3 regions of the Ensifer sp. PDNC004 genome follow, and region 1 is predicted to be linked to each of the others. Evidence: predicted binding sites of a transcription regulator. Region 1 holds the regulator's gene; each other region holds the start of a gene.
The links. Region 1 encodes LexA, which represses DNA repair genes until DNA is damaged. Its sites were predicted from a motif close to TGTTCNNNNTGTGTTCNG; they were not measured.

Region 1 (10,400 bases):
ATGGCATCGACGGCCCCGGCCAGGGCCACTTCTATGTCGACCCCTTCACCGGCAAGCTGACGAAGTCGAAGTCGGCTTACGAGCACCCGCAGCCGCATGCCTGCTTCATCCAGTCGGTCGGTGACGATCTTGTCAACGAAGGCGGCATCATGGATCTCTGGGTGCGTGAAGCGCGCCTGTTCAAGTACGGCTCCGGCACCGGCTCCAACTTCTCCTATCTGCGCAGCGAAGGCGAAAAACTTTCGGGCGGCGGCAAGTCCTCCGGCCTGATGTCGTTCCTGAAGATCGGCGACCGCGCCGCCGGCGCGATCAAGTCGGGCGGCACCACCCGCCGCGCCGCCAAGATGGTCGTCGTCGACATCGACCATCCGGATATCGAGGAATACATCAACTGGAAGGTCAAGGAAGAGCAGAAGGTTGCTGCGCTCGTCACCGGTTCCAAGGTCGTCGCCAAGCATCTGAAGGCGATCATGAAGGCCTGCGTCAACTGCGAAGGCACGGACGACGCCTGCTATGATCCGAAGCAGAACCCGGCGCTGAAGCGCGAGATCCGCGCCGCCAAGCAGGCGCTGGTTCCGGAAAACTACGTCCAGCGCGTCATCCAGTTCGCCAAGCAGGGCTACAAGGACCTCGAGTTCAAGACCTACGACACCGACTGGGATTCGGAAGCCTACCTCACGGTTTCAGGCCAGAATTCCAACAACTCGGTCTCGATCAAGGACGACTTCCTGCGCGCCGTCGAAACCGATGGCGATTGGCACCTGACCGCCCGCAAGGACGGCCGCGTCATGAAGACGCTGAAGGCACGCGACCTCTGGGAATCGATCTCCTACGCCGCCTGGGCGTCGGCCGATCCGGGCCTGCACTTCAACACGACGATGAACGACTGGCACACGAGCCCCGCCGCCGGCCCGATCCGCGCGTCGAACCCGTGCTCGGAGTACATGTTCCTCGACGACACCGCCTGCAACCTCGCCTCGCTGAACCTGATGACGTTCAAGGACGCGGCGACCAAGCGCATCAACATCGCCGACTACGAGCACGCCGTCCGCCTGTGGACGATCGTTCTCGAAGTCTCGGTCATGATGGCGCAGTTCCCGTCCCGCGAGATTGCCGAGCTTTCCTACGAATACCGCACGCTCGGCCTCGGCTACGCCAACATCGGCGGCCTGCTGATGTCCTCGGGCATTCCCTATGACAGCGCCGAAGGCCGCGCCATTGCCGGTGCGCTGACCGCGATCATGACCGGTGTCTCCTACGCCACCTCGGCCGAGATGGCCGAGAAGCTCGGTCCGTTCCCGGGCTTTGCGCCGAACCGCGACAACATGCTGCGTGTCATCCGCAACCATCGCCGCGCCGCCTACGGCGAGATGACGGGCTACGAATCGCTCTCGGTCAACCCGGTCGCGCTCATCCATGGCGACAATCCGGACCAGGACCTCGTCATCCACGCCATGAGCGCCTGGGACAAGGCGCTGGAACTCGGCGAAAAGCACGGCTACCGCAACGCCCAGGCAACGGTTATCGCGCCGACCGGCACGATCGGCCTCGTCATGGACTGCGACACGACCGGCATCGAGCCTGACTTCGCTCTGGTGAAGTTCAAGAAGCTCGCCGGCGGCGGCTACTTCAAGATCATCAACCGCGCCGTCCCGGAAGCCCTGCGCTCGCTCGGCTACGGCGAGAGCCAGATCGCCGAGATCGAAGCCTACGCTGTCGGCCACGGCAACCTGAACCAGGCGCCGGCGATCAACCCGTCGACGCTGAAGGCCAAGGGCTTCACCGACGAAAAGGTGGAAGCGGTCAACGCCGCTCTGAAGAGCGCCTTCGACATCAAGTTCGTCTTCAACCAGTGGACGCTCGGCGCCGACTTCCTGAAGGGCACGCTGAAGGTCACCGACGAACAGCTCGGTTCGATGGACTTCAACCTGCTCGACCACATGGGCTTCTCCAAGAAGGACATCGAAGCGGCAAACATCCACGTCTGCGGCGCGATGACGCTGGAAGGCGCACCGTTCCTCAAGAACGAGCACCTGCCGGTCTTCGATTGCGCCAACCCCTGCGGCAAGATCGGCAAGCGCTACCTGTCGGTCGAAAGCCACATCCGCATGATGGCGGCGGCCCAGCCGTTCATCTCGGGCGCGATCTCCAAGACGATCAACATGCCGAACGAGGCGACCGTCGAGGACTGCAAGAACGCCTACATGCTCTCCTGGAAGCTGGCGCTGAAGGCAAACGCTCTCTATCGCGACGGCTCCAAGCTGTCGCAGCCGCTGAACGCCTCGCTGATCGAGGACGACAAGGACGAGGATGCGCTGGAGGATCTGATCCAGGCGCCTGCCGCCGCCCAGGCCGTCACCATCACCGAGAAGATCGTCGAGCGCGTCATCGAGAAGGTGATCCGCGCTCGCGAAAAGCTGCCGAACCGTCGCCAGGGCTACACCCAGAAGGCCGTCGTCGGCGGTCACAAGGTGTATCTGCGAACCGGCGAGTTCGGTGACGGCCGCCTCGGCGAGATCTTCATCGACATGCACAAGGAAGGCGCCGCCTTCCGTGCGATGATGAACAACTTCGCGATCGCCATCTCGCTCGGCCTGCAGTACGGCGTGCCGCTCGAAGAATATGTGGAGGCCTTCACCTTCACCAAGTTCGAGCCGGCCGGCATGGTTCAGGGCAACGACGCGATCAAGAACGCGACGTCGATCCTCGACTACGTCTTCCGCGAACTGGCGGTTTCCTATCTCGGCCGTCACGATCTTGCTCACGTGGACACGTCCGATTTCGGCAACACCGCACTCGGCAAGGGCATCCAGGAAGGCAAGACCAACCTGATCTCCACAGGTTGGACGCGCGGCTACAAGCCGACGATCGTCGGCGGCACCGGCGACCGGGCCTCCAGCGAACCCAAGGGCTCGTCGACGGGTGCCCCCGCTCGCGCCTCCTCGGGTGCGACCGTGACGGCGATCGCCGGCAACACGGTGCGCAAGCTGGAAACAACGACCGCGATCGCCACTTCGGAAATCGTCGCTTTCAAGCGCGACTATGAAGAGCGGGCTGCGGAACTGGCAGAAGAGATCGCCGACGAAGTCGAGCAGGAAGTCACCGCCCTCTTCTCCGACAAGGCAGCCGCCGAAGCGGCATCGGCCAAGTCGGATGCCAAGAAGGTGGAAGCCGAACGCCGCGCCCGCTCGATCATGCAGGGCTACACCGGCAACATGTGCACCGAGTGCCAGAACTTCACGATGGTGCGCAACGGCACCTGCGAGAAGTGCGACACCTGCGGCGCAACGAGCGGCTGCAGCTGAGCCACGTCGTCGTCGTCTCTGACGACGACTGAACGAAGACCACGATCATTGCCAACCCGAGGTTTTCCTCGGGTTGGAGTGCTTTATAGAACAAAACGCGAATATACAGACCGAGCCACCATTTGATTGGGTTCCCTTGAAGCCTGTTCCGATCATCGACATTATTCTCGAAGACCCGAACCGGGAGGACCTCAGCGGCATCGTTGCGCCGCTGGATGCCTACAACCATGCCCACAGCGGCATGGCCGATCTGCCCGGTTTTGCCATCGTCCTTCGCGATCCGGAGACGAAAGTCGCGACGGGTGGGCTCTATGCGACGGATGGATATGGCTGGGCCTTTATCCGTTACCTCGCCGTTCCCGATGAATACCGCGGCCAAGGCCTTGGCCGACGCCTGATCGAGGAAGCGGAGAAGATCGCGCGCCAGCGCGGCTATGTCGGCCTTTGGCTCGACACCTTCGAATTCCAGGCCCGGCCCTTCTATGAAAAGCTCGGCTTCGAGTTCTTTGGTGAACTCGAAGGCGGTGAAGGGGCGATTGCGCGCTACTTTCTGAAGAAGCGGTTCTGACGTCGGAAAGTCACGCTCCGAAGAAGCAACCGCGTTTTCTGCCCTCCGAAAGCAGCAGCATGCGGCGGCGACACGATGCACGACCGCCGACGCCGCCGGACAGCGAGTGCCTTGTTGCCCTACAACGCGTTTAGGGTCACCCGAATCGCCGGCTGCTGTTGACGTCCTTGCCGATGATCTCCCGGATAATGGTCAGGGTTTCCTTGGCCGCCTCCTTGGGCGCAACTGCCGTATCGGCGACGTTGCCGACCAGCTTCGTCATGTCGTGATCGATGTCCTTCTCCGCCCAGCGCTTTCCTTTGGCGACGGTAATGTAGACCGAGTAGGCGTGGTGCATGGTTCCGGGCCGCTCGCCGATGATGTGGAGAATTCCTCGAAACGTGTTGGGATCGGCCTCGGCAAACAACGTCTCGCCGATCCTATAGCCGGCCCGCACTCTGCCGCTGGTCACCAGGATGTTCTTGTCACTCACCGAGACGCCGGCATCGCCGAGCAACCTGCGCATTTCCTCCAGATAGGGCGAAAGATGGCCCTCATCCATGATGGCCTTGGCGTTCAAACCATCTGAAATGACGATCTGGCCCATGGGCATATCGCCTTTCCGCGACGTCCTGATCGGCTTCGATAGCCTTGATTGAGTCCGGGCTCAGCGTTTCACCGGTGGTCGGGTGCGCGATGTAGTCGTTCCTATCCTTGGACAGGGTGCGAACCGGGACGACACTGAGACTGGGTTTTACCGGCCAGTCTCCGTTTGCGGCATGGAGATCGGTATGGCACACGCCCGTTGCTTCGTATTTGACCAGGATCTGCCCCGACTGCGGCGTGGGCACCGCCAATTCGTCGATCATCAGCGGTGCGCCGAATTGCCGGACCACGGCCGCCTTCATCATTTGAGCCATTTGCCAATCCTCCTCCAATCGCCGGGCCACGGAGAGGTTTCTGATGGGAACAGCGGGCCGGCAGTGGCCTATCTCACATACGAAATTCGTGTAATTGGCGCGGGCATCGTGGCGTTCACAAGCATGGCCCGGACGGCATTTCATGGTTGGCGTGTACCGCCGACACTTCAACGAGGCTCACGGAGCGCCATCGTCCGGTTGCAGGGTAAACCCGCCGGCAGAGTTCGACAATGGGTGGAGTTCAGAAGCGGTTCAGAGAACGACGCCTCGCTTCGCCTAGCCGGATCGAGCAACACTTATCGGGCAACGACGTTCGAGCGGGCGTGCTGGCGCGCGTCTATTGACAGGCTCGGCGGCCGTCGTGTTGACTGGATGGCACGGGGCCGTAGCTCAGTTGGGAGAGCGCCGCAATCGCACTGCGGAGGTCGAGGGTTCGACTCCCTTCGGCTCCACCAAGGCAAACAGAATTGAGCCAATTGCCGAAGCACTGCAGGAGCGGCTGACTTGTAATCAGCAGATCGCAAGTTCGAGTTTCTCTGGGGACAACACTCGTCCCGGCCACCGCCCGGCCTTCGCGCAACAACGCCCGCTCACGCGCCCCTGTTTTCAGAGGCTGAACGGATCCCGTGCCGAGCGTTTCCCGCTCGGTGCATTGAACGGATCCGCCTTCTTCTCCTTGGACTTGCGGCCTTCGTCGGCGATGATCTCGTCGACTGCCTTCTGGCACTTCATCAGCTCTTCGGCCGCGGGGCCAGTGCCGCGCAGGCTGAGATTGGCGATCACGCGATCTTCGAACGCGATGGCCAGGCCCCGCTTGCGCACGAAGCCCGTCAGGAACTCGGCGTCGGTGACGTTCACGAACAGAAACTTTCCGCTCGCATCGCCAGCAGCGGTCGCCGAAGCGCTCCAGGGCTCGGTCTTGTCGAAGCGGAACGTCAGGTCGTATTCCTTGCCGACCTCGAGCGACCGCCAGTCGTCGCTGGCAAAGCCCATGTAGAGCGGCGACTCGGAGCCCTTGGGATAGAACCCGAGCCGCAAGGTGACGCCGCCGTCGAATTCCGACGATATGAAGCAGGAGCCCTCCATCGAGGTGTCGGATGCAACGGTCCAACCGTCGACGTCCTTCCACTTGATGATTTCGGACTCCTCGGCCGCGGCCGATCCCGCGGCGATCAGACAGCTTACCAATCCGACCAGCAATCTACGCATGCAAAACCCCCGTTTGCCCGCATTTTGATAGGTACCCGCGCCGCTGTCGAGGGTACCGAGCCCGATACCAGCAACATTTTAGGAATATTCACCTCTCTGCGGCAAGCGGACGCGCCCATCACATGGCGAAAGGATCTTTCGACGACTTGGTCTGGCCGCCACCGGCAAAGGGATCGTTGTTCGGGCCAGTGCCACCGGCGCCGGCAAAGGGATCGTTCGCTGCCCCCTGCCCGCCATTCGGGATCAAGGCGCTAACCGCCTCCTGACATTTGAACATCTCGCTCACCGCCTTCATCGAATCGCGCAGGCTGAGGCTCGCGACGACGCGTCCCTCGAAGGCCAGCGCCAACGTGTTCTTGCGAACGAATTCGGTAAAGAAGTCGGTGTTGGAAAAGTTCACGACGAGGGCCTTGGCGCCGGTAAGATCGACGCCGAATGCAACGGCCGGCCACTGGCGACCACGGTCGAGCTGCAAGGCGACGTCATATTCCCGCTGCGGCTCGATGGATTTCCAGTCGGCATTGCCGATCGAAAGAAACGCCAGGTTCGCCGACCCCCGCGGATAAAAGCCGATACGAAGGATCGCGCCTGCATCATAGCTCGTCGCGGCGTAACACGAGCCTCCCAGGGAAGGATCGGAACCCACCGTCCAGGCGTTGATCCGCTTCCAGATGTTCGAACGCCCATCTTCAGCAGACGCCGCTCCGGCCGTGAGCAACAGACCGAGCACCACCAACGACAATCTACGCATGCAATTACCCCACTTTCCACGCAAAGTTATCTTTTTTTGACCTCCTGTCGAGACGGTGAAGCCTCTTCCTCGCAGGGATTCTTGCGCATCCCCCACCCCCGACCCTAGAGCCGATACTGCCGGTGCGTTCTTCGCGCGTCGCAAGAGGAACGGTCAAGATGAACTCGAGGTGGAGCGGCTGGCGCAAATCAGACACAGCCTGCAGGCAAAGAGCTGTTGAACACGGCAGAGTGATCGCCATGCTTGCTGGACTTCGGAACGAAAGCACGGTTCACATCGTTACCCACCCTGTAGTGCCACCCCTTCATCAAGTGGACAATTCCCGTGCTTGCCGCCCTGCTTCTCGCTTCGATAGTCGCATCGCCCAATATGCCTGACGTCAAGCTCAGCGCCGCGACGGTGGATGAACTCCAGACCGATTTCGAACGGGCCGTGCCGTGCCATCAGATCGATGGACGCAACGTGTGGAAGGGCGCACTGGCGTTCTACATCCAGTCCTTCGTTTATGACGGCGACACACCCGTCGCGACCGACGCCGCCGACGCGGTGCTGCCGGAAGACAACAGCGCAGAGACGGTGAAGGAGTTCGAGGACGCCTGCTCGACCTCGCAAGCGACCTAAATCTCTCCTCATAGAGCCCCGTGATTCGCTCGAATCAGCTGCGCGACTGGCGTCATCCGGCGCGATTTTGGCACGCAACCGTCGCCGATAAGCGCCCTGCTCCCGCAAAAGTGACCGATCGGCACCCGCAGAAGCGGCCAATCGCCTGAATTCACGAAATTTTAGGCACTTGCGGAACACATATGGAACAGATAGTGTCTGTTCTTGATTTGTTTCACGCCTCTGGAGCGACGTGCCATGCTGACCCGCAAGCAACAGGAATTGCTTCTGTTCATTCACGAACGCATGAAGGAGTCGGGCGTACCGCCGTCATTCGATGAAATGAAGGATGCGCTCGACCTGGCGTCGAAGTCCGGCATCCACCGTTTGATCACCGCGCTCGAAGAACGCGGCTTCATTCGCCGGCTGCCGAACCGGGCGCGCGCGCTCGAAGTCATCAAGCTTCCGGAAGCCTACGCCGCCGGCCAGCAGCAGCCGCGCAGGGGCTTCTCGCCGAGCGTGATCGAAGGCAGCCTTGGAAAGCCGCCGGCGGCCGCTCCTGCTGCGCCGAAGCCCGCCCCGGTTGCCGAAAGTACGTCCGTTTCCGTCCCGGTGATGGGGCGCATCGCTGCAGGCGTTCCGATCTCGGCGATCCAGAACAACACCCATGACATCACCGTGCCGCTCGACATGATCGGCAGCGGCGAACATTACGCCCTTGAAGTGAAGGGCGATTCGATGATCGAGGCCGGCATCTTCGACGGCGACACGGTGATCATCCGCAACGGCAACTCGGCCAATCCCGGCGACATCATCGTGGCGCTCGTGGACGACGAGGAAGCGACGCTGAAGCGCTTTCGTCGCAAGGGCGCGTCGATTGCGCTCGAAGCCGCCAACCCCGCCTACGAGACGCGCATCTTCGGACCAGATCGCGTGAAGATCCAGGGCAAGCTCGTCGGGCTGATCCGCCGCTACCATTGAATTCCAGGCAGAACACCGAATCAAAAAAGAGCCTCGCCAAGGAAATTGGCGAGGCTCTTTCCATTTCGGGTGACCTGAAATCCAGATCGCCTATTCGTGGATCGTATATTCGCCGAGCTCGCAGAGATCCTGCGTGTCCTCGGTCGTATCGAGGGCCGAGCCCTCCTCGAATTCGAATCGCATGTCGTATTTGCAGACGTCCCGCCCGTCGGCAATGGTGATCTCCATGCTCTCGCCGGGGTTCAGGACCTGCCGACCGAAAACATCGTCTTCCCACTCATTGACGCCGACCGGCGACGTATAAAAGTTCGTCAGTACCACGCTGGTGTTGTTCTTCAGCTGGAAAACCAGGTCGTCAGCGTGCGCCTCAATAGCGGTCGCCGCAAAACACGCCAACGCCGTCAGGATCAGTCTCTTTTTCATTGATGCCATTGCCTCCGTTCTTAATGTTGACGGACGCTACCGATGCGGCTGATCTCAGCGGAGTCATCGCTCCCCCTCTACCGATTTCACCGAAGCGATAAGATCCGACGGAGGCATAGGAGACGTGGCTTGCGCGGACGTGGGGTCGCGAAACGACCCGCGCTGCCCTAGGGCAGAACGTCAAACCAACTTAAACGAGGTGAAAATATTGGAGGCCTCGCCCGGAACAGTAGAAATGCGAAATATCAATGGCTTGCGCGAGCGCGCTGCCACACTTGGCTGAAATATTTTCATTGAAAATTCAAAGGCGGCTGCCACACCCTGCCACACTTTTCTTACTCTGAATCGGTCCGCGGCAACTCGTCCAAGGTGAAGAGTGGCAATGCGTTGTCATCCCTTTGTTTCACGCCCTTGAAGGATGGATGCCGCAGCTTCCCGTCTTGTGTCCATGCCCGGTACTCGATGTCCGCGACGAGCAGAGGGTCGGTGAAGACGGCTCCCTTGCGCTTCAGCGCGACCGGCGGCCGCGTTGCCCGGATCGTGTCGAGCACCTTGCGCAGGTCCACCGATTCCTTATTGCTCCACCCGGTACCGCAGCCGCCGACATAGACGAAGTTGTCGCCCTTCCTCGCCGCCAGCAGCAGCCGACCGATGGCGCCTGGCATCGTCGAAGGCTCATAGCCGATGATCACGAAGGTATCGCGGCGCGCACATTTGATTTTCAGCCACTCCGGCTGACGGCCCGATCGATAGGGCTTGTCCCGGCGCTTGGCGACGATCCCCTCAAGGCCGAGTTCGCACGCCGCGCGGAAGAACTCGGCGCCGTCCGCCGCCACCTCCTCGGAGAACCGGATCGCGCCCATCATGCCGGCGACAATCGGCTCGAGCAATTGCCGCCGCTCGGACAACGGCAGCCACCGCAGGTCGCGACCGTCGAGACATAGCAGGTCGAAGGCATAGAAGATGATTTCGCTTGCGTCGTGCGCGCTGGGCTTCTTGCCGACCGCACGCTGCAGCAGCCCGAAATCTGACCTGCCTTGATCATCGAGGACGACGGCCTCGCCGTCTATGATCATGGGAGTGTGCCCGAGCTCGCGCGCCTCGGCGACGATCGAGCCGAACTTCGGCGTCCAGTCGTAGCCGCCCCGCGTTATCGCCCTCACCTCTCCGGGCTCGACATGAACCGCGAGCCGATATCCGTCCCATTTCACCTCAAAGGCCCAATCCGGCCCCTTCGGCGAGTTGTCGACGAGGGTTGCGACGCATGGCTCGACGCGCCGCGGCATCGGATCTGCTTGCGGCCCGGTTGACGGGGCTTTCTTCGCTGTTTTAGCCATTCCGCGTTAACGCAAGAAACAGCGAAAACGTCTAAGCCGCGCCTCGCCTTTGATCACCGTCGGCCGGCGGCATAAAGACGACGGCGACGCGCCGAGAGCCGCAGCGCGGGCAGCGCAGCCGGGAAGCGAGAATTGCAAGGGGAAAGTCGCGACCGCGCGTGGAAACGAGCGTCAGCATGTCGAGATCATAGCTCCAGGTGCACTCGCGAATAGATTTCAGGCCCTCGCGCTTGCCATAGGCACAGCGCGCCTTGAGGCGCCATCCGAGGCTGAAAGCTTCGCCAATTGTCTCGACCATTGGGTCGAAATAATATAAGAACAAACGAA
Region 2 (10,400 bases), 750 kb from region 1:
TGATCGCCTTCAATGCCACGGAAAACGCCCTTCCTCTTGCATTCGCCGCGCTGCCTTTTCGATCTTCGGGAAGCGCAGTCATTTCAAGGCGCTACTGTGCAAATCGGAATCACTTTGTCCAGACGCTCGCCCACTTCCCGCTCACAGTAGCGCAGGAAAACGCCTGACGTGAGACCGGAGTGTCACAAGACTGTATGACAGCGTGGAAAACACCAACGCTGAAAAGCCGACACGATATGTCTCCGTTTGCCGAAATGTCATTTCCACACCGCGCCGCGCGGTGATCCGTTCGGGAAGTCCTTGCGTATGAAGGCCGAGCGGAAGGACGTGTGACGTGCTTGGAGAGATCGGCAGAAAGCGACTGATGATGCGGTTGCCGCACTTGAGGGGCAGCATCGCGTCGGCATCGTCAGATTGCATGATTGAGCTGTTCTGCAGCTACGAACTTGCGGTCAACATGCGGGACGCACTCGTGTTGGGCGGCGGCCGCCCGGATCTCGCTGACGAATACCGGCAGATCTGCCTCGAACTCGAAGAAGAGGTGGAGGTCGTGCTCTGCGCGACGGCGCTGGCCGTGCGGCGTGACGGCACGTAGCGCGGGCGGGCCGGTAGACAGAGGGCCTTGCAAACGAGCAAGCCGCGTCGCACCAGATTTGCCGTTGGCAAAAGGAACGCCTCAGACCGACCGAACTCCGCTACTGCTACGTATGAGAGCGAAACGGCGGAAAACACCTGCCGTTTGCCCGGCCTTGCGCTATGATATCGGCGTGAAGGAAGGAGAGGCAAATGCTGGGTCTCACCGCTTTGCTCACCGCGTCGGTCTTCTTCGGCGCCGCCATCTACATCACCTGGGCCGAACAGCCGGCACGGCTGCATCTCGACGATCGCGCCGCACTCGTGCAGTGGGTGCCGTCCTATCGCCGCGGCTTCGAGATGCAGGCGACGCTCGCGCTCATCTCGGGCCTGCTCGGCGCCGGCGCCTGGGGGCAGACCGGCCATGTCCTTTGGGGACTGGGCGCCGCGATCATCATCCTGAACTGGCCCTATACGCTGCTCTTCGTCCTGCCGGTCAACCGCCAGCTGGAGGCAGTCCGGCCCGAAGACGCCGGCAACGACAGTCGCGAGCTGCTCAAATATTGGGGCAGGCTCCACGCCGGGCGCAGCGCGCTTGGCGGCAGCGATCTTTCTCGTTGCCGCCTGGCTCGAATTGTAAGCCGCCCCGCTGACGGCCGTTTCGGTTAGCGCACTTCCATGGCGGCCGCTGCGTCCATCTCCTCGTGCAGCTTGCGCTCCTCGTCCGCATGCGGCTTGGTAAAGCGGGCAATGACGAGATAGGCGACCGGCGTCAGGTAGAGCGTGACGATCACCGCCAGGCCAAGGCCGCCGACGAGCACCCAGCCAAGCGCGATACGCGCCTCGGCGCCCGCGCCGCTGGCAAGCACCAGCGGCACCGCGCCGACGATGGTGGCGATCATCGTCATCATCACGGGGCGCAGGCGGATGTTGGCGGCATTCTCGATCGCCGAGCGCACGTCCTGGCCGCGGTCGCGCAGCTGGTTGGCGAATTCGACGATCAGGATGCCGTTCTTCGCCATGATGCCGACGAGCATCACAAGGCCGATCTGGCTGTAGATGTTCAGCGTGTTGCCGGTCATGATCATCGCAAACACCGCACAGGCAAGGCCCAGCGGCACCGTCGACATGATGATCAGGCCGCTGACGAAGCTTTCGAACTGGGCCGCCAGCACCAGGAAGATGATGACGAGCGCAAAGCCGAAGGTGACGAACAGGCCATTGGCGTTTTCGTTGAGCGTTGCGGCTTCGGCAAGCGGCATGATGCGGGAGCCCGGCGGCAGCAAGGGTTCCGCCATCTGCTCGACCATGGTCAGTGCCTCGCCAAGTGCCAAGTCGGACTTGAGACCCGCCGAAAGCGACACGGCGCGAAGCTGCGATTCCCGCGACAGCTGCGGCGCCACCGCCATCTCCTCGACGCTGGCGATCGTCGACATCGGCACGATCTTGCCGTCGCCGGCCTTGAGGAAGATGTTCTGCAGGTCGGTCGGGTCGTTGACCGGATTGGTCGAGGAGAGCAGCTTCACCGGATAGGATTCGCCGTCGACATAGACATCGACAACGCTGTTGCCGTCGAGCATGGCCTGCAGCGCCCAGGCGAGGCCGCCAATATCGACGCCCATGTCGGATGCGCGCTCGCGGTCGATGGTGATCGAAAGCTGCGCCTGGTTGGCTTCATAGTTGAGGCGGACGTTTTCGAAGCGCCCAGTGTCTTCCATCTGGCGCACCAGCTTCGCCGCCGCATCGCCGAGCTTGTTGTAGTCGTTGCCGACCAGCGCCACCTGCAGGCCGCTACCGGCGCCGCGAATGCCGAGACTGTTCGGCTGCATGGCAAAGACGCGAACCGAGGGGATCCGCCCGGTCACCTTGTTGATGTCAGCGACAATATCCTGTTGCGTTCGGTCGCGCTTGTCCCAGGGAGCGAGCGTCAGCACCATGAAGCCGCTGTTGACCGAACCACCCTGCCCGGAGATCGAGAAGATGTTGTCGATCTCGCCGGATTTGACCAGCGGCTGCAGGCCGTCCTCGATGCGGCGCATCTGGGCCTGGGCATATTCGAGCGAAACGCCCTGCGGCGCGTTGATGCGCATCATGATCTGCGAGCGGTCTTCGGTCGGGGTCAGCTCCGATTTCAGCGTCAGGAAGCCGGCAGCCCCCATGGCGGTGAAGAAGCCCGCGATGACGAAGACGATCAGCGGCGCGTTGAGGCAGGCGCGCAGCGTCACCCGGTAGAACCCGGCCGCCCGCGCACCGAACCGCGCCATCGGCCCCGGCACCGTATGCGTATCCTTCGTCAGCATGCGCGAGGCGAGCATCGGGCAAAGCGTCAGCGACACGAAGGAAGAGAGCAGGATCGCAAACGCAAGCACGAAGCCGAACTCCCGGAAGAGGCCTCCGGTCTGGCCCGGAAGGAACGACAGCGGCACGAAGACGGCGGCAAGCGTCGCGGTCGTCGCCAGCACCGCAAAGAACACTTCGAGCGTGCCGTGCACGGCGGCGGCCCGTGGGCCCAAGCCCTCGGCGCGACGGCGCACGATGTTTTCAAGCACCACGATCGCATCGTCGACCACGAGACCGGTCGCAAGCACGATGGCGAGCAGCGTCAGAATGTTGATCGAGAAGCCGGCGAGATAGATCGCCGCCACCGTGCCGATCAGCGCGATCGGCATCGAGATCGTCGGGATCAGCGTCGCCCGCCAGTCAAGCAGGAACATGTAGATCACGAGCGTCACGATGAAGACGGCGACGATCAGCGCGATTTCCACCTCGTGAATGGCGCCGTTGATGAAGACCGCATCGTCGCTGGTAATGCGGAGCTGGGTGCCCTCGGGCAGGATCTGCGTCTGGATCGTCTCGACGACCTTGCGCACGCCCTCGGAGATATCGACGGTATTGGACTGCGCCTGGCGCACGATGCCAAGGCCGATGCCCTGGCGACCATTGGAGCGCAGCGCTGTCGTGCCGGTGTCGGGCCCGAGCGTCACGGTGGCAACGTCGCGCAGCCGCACATTGTTGACGAGGATCAGGTTTTCGAACTGCTCTGGCGTCTGCAGGTCGGCCGTGGCGCGCACCGAGATGTCCTGGCTGGCGCTGGTCAGCTTGCCGGCGGGAACGTCATAGGAGGCATTGGCGAGCGCTGTCCTGAGGTTTGCGACCGTCACCCCGCGCCCGGCGAGCTTCGCCTGGTCGAGGTCGATGCGGAAGATCTTCTCCTGGTCGCCATAGACCGCGACGTCGGCCACGCCTTCGACGGCAGCGAGCCGGTCGCTGATCTCGTTTTCGACGAGCAGCGTCATGTCTTCCATCGACATGGTGTCGGAGGTGAGCGCGAGGCGCATGATCGGCTGGCTGTCGGCATCGGCCTTGACGATGCTCGGCTCGTCGACATTGTCGGGCAGCTGGTTGCGCACCCGGCCGAGCGCATCGCGGATGTCGTTGGAGGCCTGGCCGATATCGGTCGTGTCGGAGAACTGCAGCGTCACGCGGCTGCGACCGAAGGACGAGGTCGAGGAAATGTCGCGGATGCCCTGCACGCGCGAAACGGCGCCCTCGACCACCGAGGTCACCTCGCGGTCCATCGTTTCGGGTGCTGCACCATCGAGCGTCGTCGTTACCGAGATCACCGGCTGGTCGACCTGAGGCAGTTCGCGGATTTCGATGCCGTTCCAGGCCGCAAGGCCGGCAACGACGATCAGCGTGTTGACGACCAGCGCAAATATCGGCCGGCGGATGAAGAGTGCGGTGAAGCCGGTCTTGCCGCGCTCGCGGGCCGACGCCTTGTCGCCGCCTCCCCCGTGACCGCCGCCGTGGCCGCTCGACTGACTGTCGCCGCCGCTCACTTGGTTTCCTCCGCAACCTTCTGCGGTTCCTGCTTATTCTCGCGGCCGGCAATGCGCACGGCGCCGCCGTCGCGCAGGCGCTGCACGCCCTCGGTGACGATCTCGTCGCCTTCCTTGAGGGCAGCGTCGACGAGCACCTTGTCCGGGTTGCGCTGGATGATCTTGACCGGCACCTTCTCGCTCTTGTCGCCCGAGACGCGCCAGATATAGGAACCCTCCGAGCTCCACTGGATCGCCAGCGGATCGACGGTCGGATAGGTGTCGCCGTCAAACGCGACGGTCACGGAGAAGGACATGCCCGCGCGCAGCTTGTCGTCAGGGTTTTCGAGCCGTGCGCGCACGCGCAGCGTCCGGCTCGCCTGGTCGAGGCGGTTGTCGATCGCGTGGATCGCGCCGTCGAGCTTGTTTGCCGGCTCGGCAATCGCAAAGGCGGTGACCGGCTGGTCGACGCTGATCTTGTTGGCGAAACGCTCCGGCACCCAGAAATCGACGAGAATTTCCGAGCGGTCGTCGACGACGGCAATCGGCGTCGTCGTCGTGACGTAGTCGCCGACATTGACGGTGATGATGCCGACAACGCCCTTGGAGGGGGCGACGATGTCGCGGCGCTTGAGGTCGAGCTCGGCGGTCTTCAGCGCCAGTTCGGCGGTCTGCATGGCGATCTCGGCGTCGCGCACATCCACCGCCGACACCGCCCGCGCCGTGCTGAGGTTGCGGTAGCGCTCGACCTTTTCGCGGGCGCTGTCGCGTGTCAGCCGCGCCTGGTCGGCGGCGATCTTCTGGTCGTCGCTGTCGAGCCTGGCGATCACCTGGCCTTGCGCCACTTTCTCGCCGGAACGCACGAGGATTTCGGTGAGGTTGCCGGTTGCCGTCGGCGTCACGGTGACGGAATGGATCGCCTCGCCGTTGCCGATCGCGTTCAGCCGGTCGTTGACGACGGACGTGCCCGAGGGGCGGACCATGACGAGGATGGCATTGTTGCCAGCCTGCCCGCGGCCGTTGCCGCGTTCGCCGCCCGCGCCGCCTTCGGCGCCGGGCTTGGACAAGGCATCGATCAGCGGGTGCGAAACACCGATCGCCGCCAGCGTTTCACCGGCGCCGGGCACAAACCGCACCCAGACGCCTGCGCCCACGAGAAGCACAGCGGCGCTCACCGCAAGCTGTTTCCAAACCCGCATTCAAGTCTCCGAATTAAGCAAAAAACACGCCCCAGCGCGGCGCGGCCGGCGGTTCGTTCCGATTGCCCGGAGTATCCCTGTTCACGCGTGTCGGGGCAATGACAGAATACCATCATTACGCAATTGTAATAAAAGCGAATTTGTTGGCGGGATGATGACGCACCGACGCTTCGTTCGACGCTTCGCAGCTTTGTCCAGAAATTCAATAGACAATTACCATTTACAGCCGCCGACACTGCGCTATCCTGCAACCGCCGGCAGCGTCTTTCGGCCGGCTTTGCGCCTGTCTTCAGGCCTCTTGGGGGAGAGAAGTCGATGTGCGATGCCTGTGTCATGGAAACGGTGAAAGAGCGCATGCTCTCGCGCCGCAGCTTCTTCAAAGCCGCCGCGGTCGGCACCGCGGGCCTTGCCGCCGCAAGCGTGGGCGCGGCACCGCCGGCGCTCGCGCAGGGGCATTCAAGCGTCACCGACCTGACCCACGAACTGCACGAGGACTTCCCGACCTTCTTCGGCCAGCAGCAGTTCTTCCGCGAGGAAAAATTCAACTACGCCAAAGACAAGTTCAACATGTTCGAGCTGCGGGTGAACGAACACACCGGCACCCATGTCGATGCGCCGCTGCACTTCTCAGCCGATGGTCTCTCCGTCGCCGAATTGCCCGTCGACAAGCTGGTGGTGCCGCTCGTGATCGTCGATATCAGAAAGAAGGCCGAGAACGATGCCGATGCGCAGGTGACGCCCGACGATCTCAAGGCCTGGGTCTCAGCCAATGGCGAAATCCCGGAAAACGCCTGCGTCGCCATGCTGTCAGGCTGGGGCGCCCATTTGGGCACGGACAAGTTCCGCAATGCCGATGGCGCCGGCAAGCTGCATTTCCCCGGCTTTCACGTCGAGGCGGCCAAATATCTCCTCGAAGAGAGCAAGGCGGCCGGCATTGCCGTCGATACGCTCTCGCTCGACCACGGCCCCTCGCCCGATTTCGCCACGCACTATGCCTGGCTGCCGGAGGGACGCTGGGGGCTGGAGGCGGCAGCCAATCTCGACAAGCTGCCGGTGAAGGGCGCGACGCTCATCCTCGGCGCACCGAAACACCGCGGCGGCACCGGCGGCCCGGCCCGCGTCTTTGCACTGGTCTAGGTCACGGACTTAGGTTTTGGATGAAGCGAGCCTGACGGGAGCAAGGTGGTTCGCTTCCACGGCGAACCACATGCTCGCGATCGTCGACCAGCTCGACACCGGCTGCGTCACCATGGATCATGGTGCGCCAACACGACGCCGGTCTCGGAAAGGTCAACGGCGACGCCTGACGCGCCGAAGCACCCTACCCGCCAGCGACTTCACTGATCTGCACGATGGGCGCGATATCCGTATAGTTGGCGACATCCGCGGAGATCTCGGCGCGGTGCGGACCTAGCGCCTCCTGGAATGTCTCGAGGCACGGCGCGTAGACGTGGCACGCCGCGACGAACTGCGGCGCGCTTCCAGGCTCGCGCCCCGCAAGGCCCTTGTCGATCTCGTAGCGCAGACAGGCATCGCCGAGCCGCTCCTGAAGCAAGGGCATGTGGGTGGTGCGGTAGTAGTCGTGGTCGAACTTCGTGCCGCCATCGGCCGGATAGTAGACGCTCATCTTGATCATGGTCGGGCTCCTGTCTGAACGCCGCTCCGAGCGTCCGAAGCTACTTCTAGGTCACCGACCTATGGAGCACAACCAGCTTTTGGCTGGAACACGTTTGACGAGAGCAAGGTTGTTTTCGCTATGCTTTTCGAAGTGGGTGACGACGGCACGCACGTGCCTGAGTTTGCTGACGCAGGCGTTCGGCGAAGTTGGCGGCGGAAGACGGTGCTGAAGGCGGGCAGCGTTTCTGGGCGGCAACAATGCCGCGGGGCTGATCGAGCGCGGCAAAGGAAGGCGCCGGTTTGCGGCGGCCTGCCTTCGGGCGTATCTTGAGCGGCGGTACGGACAATGGCGGGGTCGTCATGGTGCCACGCGCTTATCGCCTGACATTTGCACTCCTCGGCGCGGGCCCGATTCTTGGCGGGCTGTCAAACCGTGACTGTCCAGGCGGACGACACGACCGGCCCGACCACAAAACTCGAAATCACCGGCATCCTGGACGACCACGGCAACCCCGACCCTGTCTTCAACGACAGCCGTTGCTGCGACCGGCGGCGAAGCGTTCCCGATCTGGCGCCGCTCACCATCGCGACTTCGGCCGAGGATCCCGAGAGCGGCGTGCGCGACATTGCCGTCTGGATCTGGGCGATCAAGCGGTGCCGCTACGACGACAGCACGGGCGATTTTCAGATCACGCAATCGACCGTCGCCGCTGCAGGCACGGCTTCGGGTACGTTTCCATCAGGCAGTTCCGTGCCGCTCAGCCGCGCCTCGACGGCAACTGTCCGCATGGCCGACACACCCTATGGGGCCTGCAACCCCAAGACCGTCACGAACGCCAGCGGCCAGACACGCGTGGTCGCCGCGCGGCCGACGGGCTTTTGCGGCCGCAGGGTCTTCATCGTCACGCAGAACGGCAACGCCTATCAGGGCTCGAGCAAGGGCGTGCTGTTTACGACGGGACCGTTCGGCGCGAACAATCAGCCCTGCAGCGAAATCCCCAACTGAACGCATCGGCGACGGCTCCTCAAACGCAACGCTGGCAATCGCTGCAACGTCGGCTATCGTCGTCGCATCAAGCGACCGGCCAGCCGGCGTGCCGCCACCAACGACAACAGCGAAGGAGCCCCATGAGCACCGTAACCCCGCCCCCAAATCCGGAAGCCCATCCACGCGTCAAGGCCGTGTTCGACGACATCCGCGCCACCCGCAAGTCCGATTTCATCAACAATATGTGGCTGTGGCTCGCCTTCGACCCGGAGCTTCTGGAACAGACCTGGCGCGACGTGAAGGCGGTGATGGCAACGCCGTCTGCGCTCGACCCGCTGGTCAAGGAGATGCTCTACATCGCCGTTTCCGTCACCAATGGCTGCGGCTACTGCGCCCATTCCCATACGGCGGCGGCAAAAGCCAAGGGCATGAGCGATGCCGAGCACGCGGACCTGCTCCGGGTGATCTCGCTTGCCGCTCGCACCAACCAGCTGGCGACCGCGTTGCAGGTGCCCGTCGATCCCGCTTTCGACAAAACGGCTGGGTGAAGCATGTCGCGCAAAAGTGTGAAGCGGTTTTGTGGCGACGACATGCGACAAACGAAACAGGCCCAAGAATAAGCGGTCTCGAAATCGCCTGTCTTTCCACAGGCTTGGTACGGCCAGCGCAGAAAACGGAATAAAAGAAGAACATCCTTTCTGGCCTTTCCCCACCGAATCACTACATTGAGCCGCATGATGAGTGGTTTCGACGACATTCCCTTCTTCGACGAGGAGCCGGCGCCGCGCAAGCAGCAGCCCGCCCCCGCAGGTGTTCCGGCAACTGGCGGCATTGCTGCGCGCGCCATGGCGGCGCGCGATCGCGCCCAGCCGCGCCCGGATTATCTCCAAGGCCTCAACCCGGAACAGGCCGAAGCCGTCGAGACGCTGGATGGTCCAGTCCTTGTGCTTGCGGGCGCCGGCACCGGCAAGACCCGGGTGCTGACGACGCGCATCGCCCATATCCTGACGACCGGCCGCGCCTTCCCCTCGCAGATGCTCGCGGTGACCTTCACCAACAAGGCGGCGCGCGAGATGAAGGAGCGCATCGGCGTGCTCGTCGGCCATGCGGTCGAAGGCATGCCCTGGCTCGGCACCTTCCACTCGATCGGCGTCAAGCTCCTGCGCCGCCATGCCGAACTCGTCGGCCTGCGCTCCGATTTCACCATTCTCGACACCGACGACGTGGTGCGGTTGATCAAGCAGCTGATCCAGGCCGAAGGCATCGACGACAAGCGCTGGCCCGCCAAGCAGTTCGCCGGCCTGATCGACGGCTGGAAGAACAAGGGGCTCGATCCCGCCCAGATCCCCGAGGGCGACGCCCGCGCCTTTGCCAACGGCAAGGGCCGCGAGCTTTACGCCGCCTATCAGAACCGGCTGTTGACGCTGAACGCCTGCGACTTCGGCGATCTTCTGCTGCACCCGATCCGCATCTTCCGCATGCACGCGGACGTGCTGAAGGACTATCACGACAAGTTCCGCTACATCCTCGTCGACGAGTACCAGGACACCAACACGGCCCAGTACATGTGGCTGCGGCTGCTCGCCCAGCGGCCGAAGGGCGTCCCGCAGAACGTCTGCTGTGTCGGCGACGACGACCAGTCGATCTATGGCTGGCGCGGCGCGGAGGTGGACAACATCCTGCGCTTCGAGAAGGATTTCCCGGGCGCCAAGGTGATCAAGCTCGAGCGCAACTATCGCTCGACCGAACATATTCTGGGCGCCGCCGGTCACCTGATCGCCCACAACGAGGGCCGGCTCGGCAAGACGCTCTTCACCGACCGCACCGATCCGGATGACGAGAAGGTGCAGGTGCACGCGGCCTGGGATTCCGAAGAGGAAGCCCGCGCCGTCGGCGAGGAAATCGAGCAGCTGCAGCGCAAGGGCCACAAGCTCAACGACATGGCGATCCTGGTGCGCGCCTCCTTCCAGATGCGCGAGTTCGAAGACCGCTTCGTCACGCTTGGCCTCAACTACCGCGTCATCGGCGGCCCGCGCTTCTACGAACGCCTCGAAATCCGCGATGCCATGGCCTATTTCCGCCTGGTCTGCCAACCGGCCGACGATCTCGCCTTCGAGCGCATCGTCAACACGCCGAAGCGCGGCCTTGGCGACACCACCGTGCGCACCCTGCACGACTATGCCCGCGCCCGCGACATTCCGATGC
Region 3 (10,400 bases), on a different replicon from region 1:
CCGGCGAAGGCCGCAGCTTCGGCATCACGCCGGCCGTCTTCATCGTCACGGTCTTCGTGCTCGGCTTCGTCATGAGCCTCGGCAAGGCCGCCGTCTACAAGCACATCCCGGCCTATTACCCGGACAATGTCGGCGCGGTCGGCGGCATCGTCGGCATGGTCGGCGGGCTCGGGGGCTTCGTGCTGCCGATCGCGTTCGGCCTGCTCAAGGATGCGACCGGCCTCTGGTCGAGCTGCTTCCTGCTTCTCTTTGCCGTCGTCGTCGCATCGCTTCTGTGGATGCATCTCTCGATCCGCCAGATGGAGCGCCGTGCGCCCACCCTGCCGACGGCTGCTGCCGCGTAAACAGACAAGGACAGACCATGACTGAGAAACTCGTCATCATCGGCAATGGCATGGCGCCGGGGCGCATGCTGGAGCACCTGCTGGACAAGGCGCCTGACCGCTACGCGGTCACCATTTTCAACGCCGAACCGCGCGTCAACTACGACCGCATCATGCTTTCGCCGGTGCTGTCGGGCGAAAAGGAATATGAAGAGATCATCATCCACGGCGACGGCTGGTACATCAAACACGGCATCACGCTCTATAAGGGCCACCGCATAGTTGCGATCGACCGCGATGCCCGAACCGTGACCTCCGACCATGGGGTCACCGAGAGCTATGACAAGCTGGTGATCGCCACCGGGTCGGTGCCCTTCATCCTGCCGGTGCCAGGCAAAGACCTGCCCGGTGTCATCACCTATCGCGACCTGGATGACGTGCAGGCCATGCTGCTCGCCGCCCAGTCCCGTGAAAAAGCCGTCGTCATCGGCGGCGGCCTGCTTGGCCTTGAAGCCGCCGCCGGCCTCGCCGGCCGCGGCATGGATGTCACCGTTCTTCACGTGATGCCGACGCTGATGGACCGTCAGCTCGATCCGGCCGCCGGCTACCTCCTTGAGAAGGAGCTGGAAGGCCGCGGCATCAAGATCATCTGCAAGGCCAATACCAAGGCGATCGTCGGCAACGGCAGGGTCGAGGGCATCGAGCTCGACGACGGCCGCGTCATTCCGGCAACGCTCGTCGTCATGGCCGTCGGCATCCGGCCGAGCGTCGGCCTTGCGAAGGAAGCCGGTCTTGCGATCAACCGCGGCATCGTCGTCGACCAGGGCATGCAGACCTCGGATGGCCGCATCTGGGCGCTTGGCGAATGTGCGGAAGTGGGCGGCATGGTCTATGGCCTCGTCGCGCCGCTTTACGAGATGGCCCGTGTCGCCGCCTCGCATCTGGCTGGCGACCGCTCCGCCGCCTTTGTCCATTCCGACACGCCGACCAAGCTCAAGGTCACCGGCATCGAACTTTTCTCGCTCGGCGACTTTGCCGATGGCGACGACCGCGAGGAGATCGTTCTGCGCGACGCCACGGCCGGCGTCTACAAGCGGCTGGTGCTGAAGGGAAACCGCATCATCGGCACGGTGCTTTATGGTGAGACCTCCGACGGTGCCTGGTTCAACGACCTGAAGAAGAAGGAGACCGATGTCTCCGAGATGCGCCAGACCCTGATCTTCGGCCAGGCTTTCCAGGGAGGCGCTCCGCTGGACCCTATGGCGGCCGTTGCAGCCTTGCCGGATGATGCGGAAATCTGCGGCTGCAACGGCGTTTGCAAGGGTAAGATCGTCTCGACGATTGCCGACAAGGGCCTGACGTCACTCGACGAGGTGCGCGCCCATACCAAGGCATCGGCCTCCTGCGGTTCCTGCACTGGCCTTGTCGAACAGCTGATGACGCTGACGCTTGGCGAGAGCTACAGTCCGGCCGCCGTGCAGCCGATGTGCGGCTGCACCGAACTCGGCCACGACGACGTACGCCGGCTGATCAAAGCCAAGGGCCTGAAGACCATTCCCGCGGTCATGCAGGAACTGGAGTGGAAAACCTCCTGCGGCTGCGCCAAGTGCCGCCCGGCGCTGAACTACTACCTCGTCTGCGACTTCCCCGACGAATATGCCGACGACTATCAGTCGCGCTTCATCAACGAGCGCGTTCACGCCAACATCCAGAAGGACGGTACTTATTCCGTCGTGCCGCGGATGTGGGGCGGGGTCACCAATTCCGGCGAGTTGCGGGCGATTGCCGACGTGGTCGACAAGTTCGAAATTCCGCTGGTCAAGGTGACCGGCGGCCAACGCATCGACCTGCTCGGCATCGAAAAGGAAGACCTGCCCGCGGTCTGGGCCGATCTCGGCAAGGCCGGTTTCATCTCGGGCCAGGCCTATGCCAAGGGTCTGCGCACGGTGAAGACCTGCGTCGGCTCGGATTGGTGCCGCTTCGGCACGCAGGATTCCACCGGCCTCGGCATTCGCATCGAAAAGTTCATGTGGGGTTCCTGGACGCCCGCCAAGCTGAAGATGGCGGTCTCCGGCTGTCCGCGCAATTGCGCGGAGGCCACCTGCAAGGACATCGGCGTCATCTGCGTCGATAGCGGTTTCGAGATCCATTTCGCCGGTGCGGCCGGGCTCGACATCAAGGGCACCGAAGTCCTGGGCCAGGTGAAGACCGAAGACGAGGCGCTGGAGCATATCGTGGCGCTGACGCAGATGTACCGCGAACAGGCGCGTTATCTCGAGCGCATCTACAAATGGGCGAAACGCATCGGGCTCGACGAGATCCGTCGCCAGATCATGGACGATACGGACAAGCGCAAGGCCTACTACGACCGCTTCGTCTTCAGCCAAAAATTTGCCCAGGTCGACCCCTGGTCGGAGCGCGTCTCCGGCAAGGACAAACACGAGTTCCGGCCGATGGCGACGGTCGGCTACCCCCAAGCGGCGGAGTGAAATGATGGACATGACCTGGCACCCGATCGGCGACATCTCGGATATTCCGCTGAGAGGCGCGCGCTGCGTGAAGACGCCTCAGGGCAAGATCGCCGTGTTCCGTACCGCCGAAAACGAAGTCTTCGCCATCGAGGACCATTGCCCGCACAAGGGCGGACCGCTGTCGCAAGGCATCGTCCACGCAAAGGCCGTGACCTGCCCCTTGCACAATTGGGCGATCTCGCTCGAAACCGGCAAGGCGCTCGGCGCCGACGAAGGCGCGGTGCGCACCATTCCAGTGCGCGTGGACGGCGGTGCACTGTTCATCGCGCTCGAAAGCCTGCTGATTGCGGCGGAATGACCATGGAGAAGGAGGTCAAGACCACCTGTCCCTATTGCGGTGTCGGCTGCGGCGTGATCGCGACCGTGAGCGAGCAAGGAGCCGTTGCCGTTCGCGGCGATCCTGACCACCCCGCCAATTTCGGACGGCTCTGCTCCAAGGGTTCCGCACTTGCCGAGACCCTCGACCTCGACGGTCGGCTCCTGCATCCGGAGATCGACGGGCGCCGGGCCGGCTGGGACGAAGCGCTCGACCTCGTCGCCGACCGCTTTGCGGAAACGATCGCCGAACACGGGCCGGATTCGGTCGCCTTCTACGTCTCCGGCCAGTTGCTCACCGAGGACTACTACGTCGCCAACAAGCTGATGAAGGGTTTTGTCGGCTCGGCCAACATCGATACCAATTCGCGCCTTTGCATGTCCTCCTCGGTTGCCGGTCATCGTCGTGCCTTCGGCTCGGATACGGTACCCGGGACCTATGAGGATCTGGAGCTGGCCGATCTGGTAGTGCTGACCGGATCTAACCTCGCCTGGTGTCACCCCGTCCTCTACCAGCGCCTTGCCGCCGCCAAGGCGAAACGACCGGGGCTGAAGATCGTACTCATCGATCCGCGCCGCACAATGACGGCCGATATCGCCGACCTGCATCTCGCGATCCGGCCCGACGCCGACGTGGCGCTCTTCGTCGGGCTGTTCTCGCATCTGGTTTCCAGCAATGCCGTCGACCAGAACTATGTCGCTGCGCATACGGCCGGTTTCGCGGAGACCTTGCTCGCAGCCGGCGGTGTTTCGTTCGACGACGTACTCGAACGGACCGGCCTTCCGGCGATGCAGATGCGCGAGTTCTACCGGCTGTTTTCGACAACCGAAAAGGTCGTGACCTGCTACAGCCAGGGCGTCAACCAGTCGTCCTCGGGCACCGACAAGGTCAACGCGATCCTCAACTGTCATCTCGCTACCGGCCGCATCGGCCGACCGGGCATGGGGCCGTTCTCGCTGACGGGCCAGCCGAACGCGATGGGCGGCCGCGAGGTCGGTGGTCTTGCCAATATGCTGGCCGCCCACATGGCGATCGAAGATGCCGGTGACCGCGATCGCGTCCAGCGCTTCTGGCGTTCGCCGAAGATTGCCGAGAAGCCGGGGCTGAAGGCCGTCGATCTCTTCCAGGCGGTGGCAGACGGTCGCGTCAAGGCGCTCTGGATCATGGCAACGAACCCTGTCGTCTCGATGCCGGATGCCGATGCCGTCGAGGCGGCGATCAGGGCCTGTCCCTTCGTCGTGGTCTCCGACATCCTGAAGGAGACCGATACTGCCCGCCACGCGCATGTGCTGCTGCCGTCGCTCGGCTGGGGGGAAAAGAGCGGCACGGTCACCAATTCCGAGCGTCGTATCTCCCGCCAGCGGGCGTTCCTCGCCGCACCGGGAGAAGCCCGGGCTGACTGGCGGCAACTAGCCGAAGTCGGGCGCCGCCTGGGCCATGCCGATGCCTTCGCCTACGAAGCGCCCGCAGCGATCTTTCGCGAACATGCCGCGCTCTCGGCCTTCGAAAATGCCGGCAGCCGCGATTTCGACATCGGCACCTATTCCGATCTTGCGCTTGAGGACTACGACGGGCTGACGCCCTTCCAGTGGCCCCAACGGGAAGGCCAGAAGCGCGCCGAAAGCCGTTTCTTTGCGGCGGGCAATTTCTATCACGCTGACGGCAGAGGCCGGTTCGTGGCCGTTCGCCCGGCAGAGACCAACCGCACCAATGCCGATTACCCGTTCACGCTCAACACCGGCCGCATCCGCGACCAGTGGCACACGATGACCCGCACAGGCAAAAGCGCGCGCCTCTCGGCCCATATCGCCGAACCGTTTGCCGAACTGCACCCGCGTGATGCGATGGAGATCGGCGTCGGCAACGCCGACCTTATCGAGATCGAAAGCCCTGAGGGCAAGGCGTTCGTACGTGCGCTCATCACCGAGCGCCAGGCGCGCGGCAGCATCTTCGCGCCGATGCACTGGAACGACCAGTTTGCGGCGAAGGCACGCATCGATGTGCTCGTGCCGCCGATTACCGATCGTCTCTCGGGCCAGCCGGCATCGAAGAACGTTGCCGTCGCCGCGCGAAAATTCAAGGCGACGCACTACGCCTTTGCCGTCTCTCAGGCAAAGCCGGTCGATCCGGATGCCGCCTATTGGGCGCTGGCAAAGGCGGCAGGCGGGTGGCGGCTGGAGCTGGCTTTTGCCGAGCCGGTGGACGACTGGGCCGGCTGGTGCCGCCGCGTTCTTGCGATCCCGCCAGGGGTAGAGCCGCTCGGCTATGCGGATGCACAGACCGGCGACATCAGGCTCGCCTTCTTCGATGGTCCGCGGCTTCTCGCGGCCTTCTTCCTCGCGCGTGAACCGGTCGCCGTCGCGCGCAACTGGGCAATCGCGCAGCTCGTCGCTGAACACGTCAACCTGCGCAAGCGCTTCGCGCTCGTCGCCGGCCGTCCGGGGGCCGACAAGCCGGATCCCGGCGCCACCGTCTGCTCCTGCTTCGGTGTTGGCGTCAACCAGATCGTCGCGGCCGTACGCGGCGGTTGCCACAGCGTCGAGGCCGTCGGCGTGGCGCTCAATGCCGGAACCAATTGCGGCTCCTGCCGCGCCGAAATCAGGGGGATCATCGATGGATGTCTTGCAGCAGCCGCAGAGTGACGGACCCGCCCGCATGGAGGCGCTCGCCAAGCTGCCCGTCTTCTGGGCGCTGGAGGGCCGGCGCGTCGTGGTGGCCGGTGCAACGGACGGAGCGATGTGGAAGGCCGAGCTGCTGGCCGCCTGCGGCGCGCGCGTCGACCTTTACGCTGAAGGGAACGACGAGGCGCTCGCGGCATATGCCGGCCGTACCCCCCAACACCCCACCGCCATCATCACGCTAAACCGCCGGCACTGGGCGCCCGCCGATCTTGACCGTGCCGCGCTCGCCGTCGGCGATTGCGAGGACCAGGCGGAGGCGCGGGCATTCTTCGCCGCCGCCCGCGCGGCGGGCGTTCCGGTCAACGTCATCGACAAGCCGGACTTCTGCGAGTTCCAGTTCGGCTCGATCGTCAACCGCTCGCCCGTCATCGTTGCGATCTCGACCGATGGCGCCGCCCCGATTCTCGCCCAGACGATCCGCCGCAAGATCGAGACGCTGTTGCCGAAAAGCCTGAAGGCCTGGGCAGCGCTGGCACAGTCTCTTCGTGGAGCGGTGAACCGCCGGGTCGAACCCGGTCCCCGCCGCCGCGTCTTCTGGGAACGTTTTGCCGATCGCGTCTTTTCGACCATGGATACGCCGGAGGAGGGCGTAGGCGGGGTGCTTCTTGCTGACGCCGAAAGGCTCGCGGGAGCCCCCGCCATCGGTCACGTGACTTTGGTCGGCGCGGGACCGGGCGATGCCGAACTCCTGACGCTGAAGGCCGTGCGCGCGCTGCAAGCGGCCGATGTCATCCTTTTCGACGACCTCGTTTCTTCAGACGTGCTCGACCTCGCCCGGCGGGAGGCAAAGCGCATGCTCGTCGGAAAGCGCGGCGGCCGCGAAAGCTGCCGGCAGGAAGATATCAACGCCATGATGGTCAAGCTCGCCAAGGCTGGGAAGCGCGTCGTGCGGCTGAAATCCGGCGACCCCATGGTGTTCGGCCGGGCCGGCGAGGAAATCGCCCATCTCGACCGCGAGAACATCCCCGTCGACGTCATCCCCGGGATCACTGCCGCAAGCGCCATGGCCTCCCGTCTCGGCCTGTCGCTGACCCATCGCGACTATGCCCAGTCGCTTCGGCTGGTGACCGGTCATTCCCGCCATGGCGGCCTGCCCGACGATGTCGACTGGGCAGGCATTGCCGATGCGCGCAGCACTGCGGTCTTCTACATGGGCGGCCGAACGGCAAGTCTGATTGCCGAAAAGCTCATCGGCGAAGGCCGTCCGCCTGAAACACCGGCCGTGATCATGAGCGATGTCAGCCGTCCGACGGAGCGTAGTTGGCGCGGCACGCTCGCGACAATCCCGGAGGGCATCGCAGAGATCGGCTACGACAACCCTGTCCTCATCGCCGTCGGCGGCGTGTTTTCGGCCCGAGACAAGCATGCCGCATCGATCGGCCACCCTCTCGCCGGAGCATGCTGATGGGCATCTCCCTGGTGTTTCTCGTTCTCGCCATCGGTCTCAGCTGGCCGCGTTTCAGGCTCATCTTCGAAGCTCAATCGAACGCCGCGGTAGCCGTAGCGCCCCTCACCATGGTTGCGAGTGCCGTGAACCTCTGCGCCATCGGCCTCGCTGTTGCGGAACACGGTCTGCTTCTAGGCGGATCGTTCATTGCCGGCGCCATCTTCCTGGCGAGAATAATGCATGCCGTGCCATCGACGCCGGGCATCTTAGCCTCGGCCCTATGTCTTGCCGGCTACATCGAGATCACATCCAAGGCAGTTGCGTGACGGGCTGAAGCGCCCCCGCGCCGCACAATCAAGCACCGGCATCCGCTGTCGCACCAAGGGATATTCGAGTGCGTCGCCTCGTATCAACGTCCCGAATATCCCAAGGTCGCCACCGTAGGCTGGTTCTAAGCGCGCAGGCAGGTCACCGCCATACCCCAATTGAGGAATGAGCCCGTGCCGGGAACGCGACGTCGGCCACCGAAGTCAGTGCACGGCCGTTTCCGATCTATCGCCGCTTTCCTCGAATACCACCGTCTCGCCGAGCGGGGTCGCTGCAATTGACCTGATCTCTTGGGCGAGCGACGCCAGCTTGCGGGCAATCTCCTGCAGTTCGGCGGTCGAGCCGGTGGCCTCGCAGGTCTCTTCAACGCTCCGTTCGTCCATGTGCTCTTCCTCTTTCGAGTGAACGCAGGAGCGAAGCATATTTCTAATTCACCATATAAGGCCACAAGCCGTCGCGCGTTCTTCATGGCGGCGCACAGCCATAGGTATAGGCCGGTCGATGACGCCGATTACACCTACTGTCGCAAACACCCCCATCTGCGGTCTCACAGGTCATCAAAACCTTGGAAGAGTGACATTCCGACGCTGCAAGAAGGCAAACTCGGCAACGTCAGGGTTTTCATCTGGATGCTAAATTGCTAGTTCTTTCTTTGTTCCTGCCCGTCTCTTCGATGAAAATCGATGCGGGCTGTGACTGAGTGCGATGAAAGCGAACGGGAACGCATGAGCGCCGCCTATCTGGAAAAACTCAATGACCGCCAGCGCGAAGCGGTCGAGCACGGTATCGGCTTGCCGGAAGGACAGGTCGGCGGCCCGCTTCTCATCATCGCCGGCGCCGGCTCCGGCAAGACGAATACGCTGGCCCATCGGGTCGCGCATCTCATCGTCAACGGGGCTGATCCGCGTCGCATTCTCCTGATGACCTTCTCTCGGCGCGCAGCAGCCGAGATGACCCGCCGGGTCGCGCGCATCTGCCGCCAGGTTCTTGGCGACAATGCCGCAGTCATGACGGACGCGCTTTCCTGGGCCGGCACCTTCCATGGCATCGGCGCCCGGATCCTGCGCATCTATGCCGAACAAATCGGTCTCGGCCCGGATTTTACGATCCATGACCGGGAAGACAGCGCCGACCTGATGAACCTCGTGCGCCACGAGCTCGGCTTCTCGAAGATGGAAAGCCGGTTCCCGACCAAGGGAACGTGCCTTTCGATCTATTCGCGCGTCGTGAACTCCGAAAGCTCGATTGGCGACGTGCTGAAGACGGCCTATCCCTGGGTCACCGGCTGGGACGAACAGCTCAAGGCGCTGTTTGCGGCCTACGTCGATGCCAAACAGGCGCAGAACGTGCTCGATTACGACGATCTCCTGCTCTACTGGGCGCAGATGGTTTCCGATCCGGAGCTTGCCGACGATGTCGGCGGACGCTTCGATCATGTTCTTGTCGACGAGTATCAGGACACCAACAGGCTGCAGGCCTCGATCCTGATGGCGCTCAGACCCGGGGGCCACGGATTGACGGTCGTAGGCGACGACGCCCAGTCGATCTATTCCTTCCGGGCTGCAACGGTTCGCAACATTCTCGATTTCCCGAACGCCTTTTCGCCCGAGCCCGCCGACGTCATCACCCTCGACCGGAATTACCGCTCGACGCAACCGATCCTCGCTGCCGCAAACGGCGTGATCGGCCTGGCGCGGGAGCGGTTTACCAAGAACCTCTGGACGGACAGGCAATCGGAGCAACGACCGTTGCTCGTCGCCGTCAAGGACGAAGCGGATCAGGCGGCCTATATCGTGGAGCAGGTTCTCGCTGGCCGTGAGATCGGCATCGCCTTGAAGCAGCAGGCGGTTCTATTCCGCTCGTCCAACCACAGCGGAACGCTCGAAGTCGAACTCACCCGGCGCAACATTCCGTTCGTGAAGTTCGGTGGCCTGAAGTTTCTCGACAGCGCCCATGTGAAGGACCTGCTCGCAGTCCTGCGCTTTGCGCAGAACCCGCGTGACCGCGTCGCCGGTTTCCGGTTGCTGCAGATGCTACCCGGCATTGGCCCGCAGACCGCCGGAAAGATCCTCGATGCGATCGCCGCCGATCCGGAACCGCTCGCAGCCCTTGCGGAGATCCCACCTCCCGCCAAGACCGGCGAGAACTGGACCGGCTTCGTCGATCTGGTGTCCGGCCTGCGACGGGCCGAGCCTGGATGGCCGCAGGAGATTGGCGCTGCGCGCGCCTGGTATGAGCCCCATCTCGACCGGATCCATGAAGACGCCGATACCCGCAAGGCCGACTTGCTGCAGCTCGAGCAGATTGCCGGCGGCTACCAGAACCGCGAACGTTTCCTGACCGAGCTGACCCTGGACCCGCCCGATGCCACCAGCGACCAGGCGGGCGTGCCGCTGCTCGACGAGGACTATCTGATCCTGTCGACCATCCATTCGGCGAAGGGTCAGGAATGGCGCTCGGTCTTCATGCTCAACGTCGTCGACGGCTGCATTCCGTCCGATCTCGGGGTCGGCACGACCGCCGAACTCGAAGAGGAACGGCGGCTGCTCTATGTCGGCATGACACGGGCACGCGATCATCTGTCCCTGGTGACGCCGCAGCGCTTCTTCACCCACGGTCAGAATGCCCAGGGCGACCGGCATGTCTACGCCTCGCGAACCCGCTTTATCCCAGCGACATTGCTGCAATTCTTCGAGACGAGCAGTTGGCCGAAGATTTCGGCAAGCGCCAGCGAGCGAAGCGCCAAGCAGATCCGCATCGACGTCGGCGCCCGCATGCGCTCCATGTGGAAGTGAGCTAAGGCGGTGGTGGACCGCAAGTTCGTGCGATCACCCT

Region 2: a site for LexA is predicted at 8,870-8,887, ahead of JVX98_RS08930 (ATP-dependent helicase). Genes of this name have one in related genera too.
Region 3: a site for LexA is predicted at 8,208-8,225, ahead of JVX98_RS03795 (ATP-dependent helicase). Genes of this name have one in related genera too.

Annotation. Positions count from the first base shown of each region.
Region 1 is NZ_CP070353.1:974,744-985,143, forward strand. It holds gene JVX98_RS12660 (vitamin B12-dependent ribonucleotide reductase) at 1-3,305, shown strand, start outside; gene JVX98_RS12665 (GNAT family N-acetyltransferase) at 3,442-3,873, shown strand; partial or broken gene JVX98_RS12670 (ethanolamine ammonia-lyase light chain EutC) at 4,010-4,592, opposite strand; partial or broken gene JVX98_RS12675 (zinc-dependent alcohol dehydrogenase) at 4,584-4,772, opposite strand; tRNA gene JVX98_RS12680 (tRNA-Ala) at 5,152-5,227, shown strand; gene JVX98_RS12685 (hypothetical protein) at 5,379-5,981, opposite strand; gene JVX98_RS12690 (hypothetical protein) at 6,100-6,756, opposite strand; gene JVX98_RS12695 (hypothetical protein) at 7,057-7,353, shown strand; gene lexA (transcriptional repressor LexA) at 7,591-8,313, shown strand; gene JVX98_RS12705 (hypothetical protein) at 8,404-8,736, opposite strand; gene ligD (non-homologous end-joining DNA ligase) at 9,072-10,022, opposite strand.
Region 2 is NZ_CP070353.1:221,401-231,800, reverse strand. It holds gene JVX98_RS08975 (FAD-binding oxidoreductase) at 1-19, opposite strand, end outside; gene JVX98_RS08970 (hypothetical protein) at 419-595, shown strand; gene JVX98_RS08965 (DUF1772 domain-containing protein) at 787-1,242, shown strand; gene JVX98_RS08960 (efflux RND transporter permease subunit) at 1,239-4,412, opposite strand; gene JVX98_RS08955 (efflux RND transporter periplasmic adaptor subunit) at 4,409-5,590, opposite strand; gene JVX98_RS08950 (cyclase family protein) at 5,906-6,727, shown strand; gene JVX98_RS08945 (EthD family reductase) at 6,912-7,226, opposite strand; gene JVX98_RS08940 (hypothetical protein) at 7,641-8,213, shown strand; gene JVX98_RS08935 (carboxymuconolactone decarboxylase family protein) at 8,336-8,743, shown strand; gene JVX98_RS08930 (ATP-dependent helicase) at 8,930-10,400, shown strand, end outside.
Region 3 is NZ_CP070352.1:854,465-864,864, forward strand. It holds gene JVX98_RS03760 (nitrate/nitrite transporter) at 1-344, shown strand, start outside; gene nirB (nitrite reductase large subunit NirB) at 362-2,812, shown strand; gene nirD (nitrite reductase small subunit NirD) at 2,817-3,152, shown strand; gene JVX98_RS03775 (nitrate reductase) at 3,155-5,812, shown strand; gene cysG (siroheme synthase CysG) at 5,784-7,256, shown strand; gene JVX98_RS03785 (hypothetical protein) at 7,256-7,564, shown strand; gene JVX98_RS03790 (hypothetical protein) at 7,769-7,948, opposite strand; gene JVX98_RS03795 (ATP-dependent helicase) at 8,291-10,360, shown strand.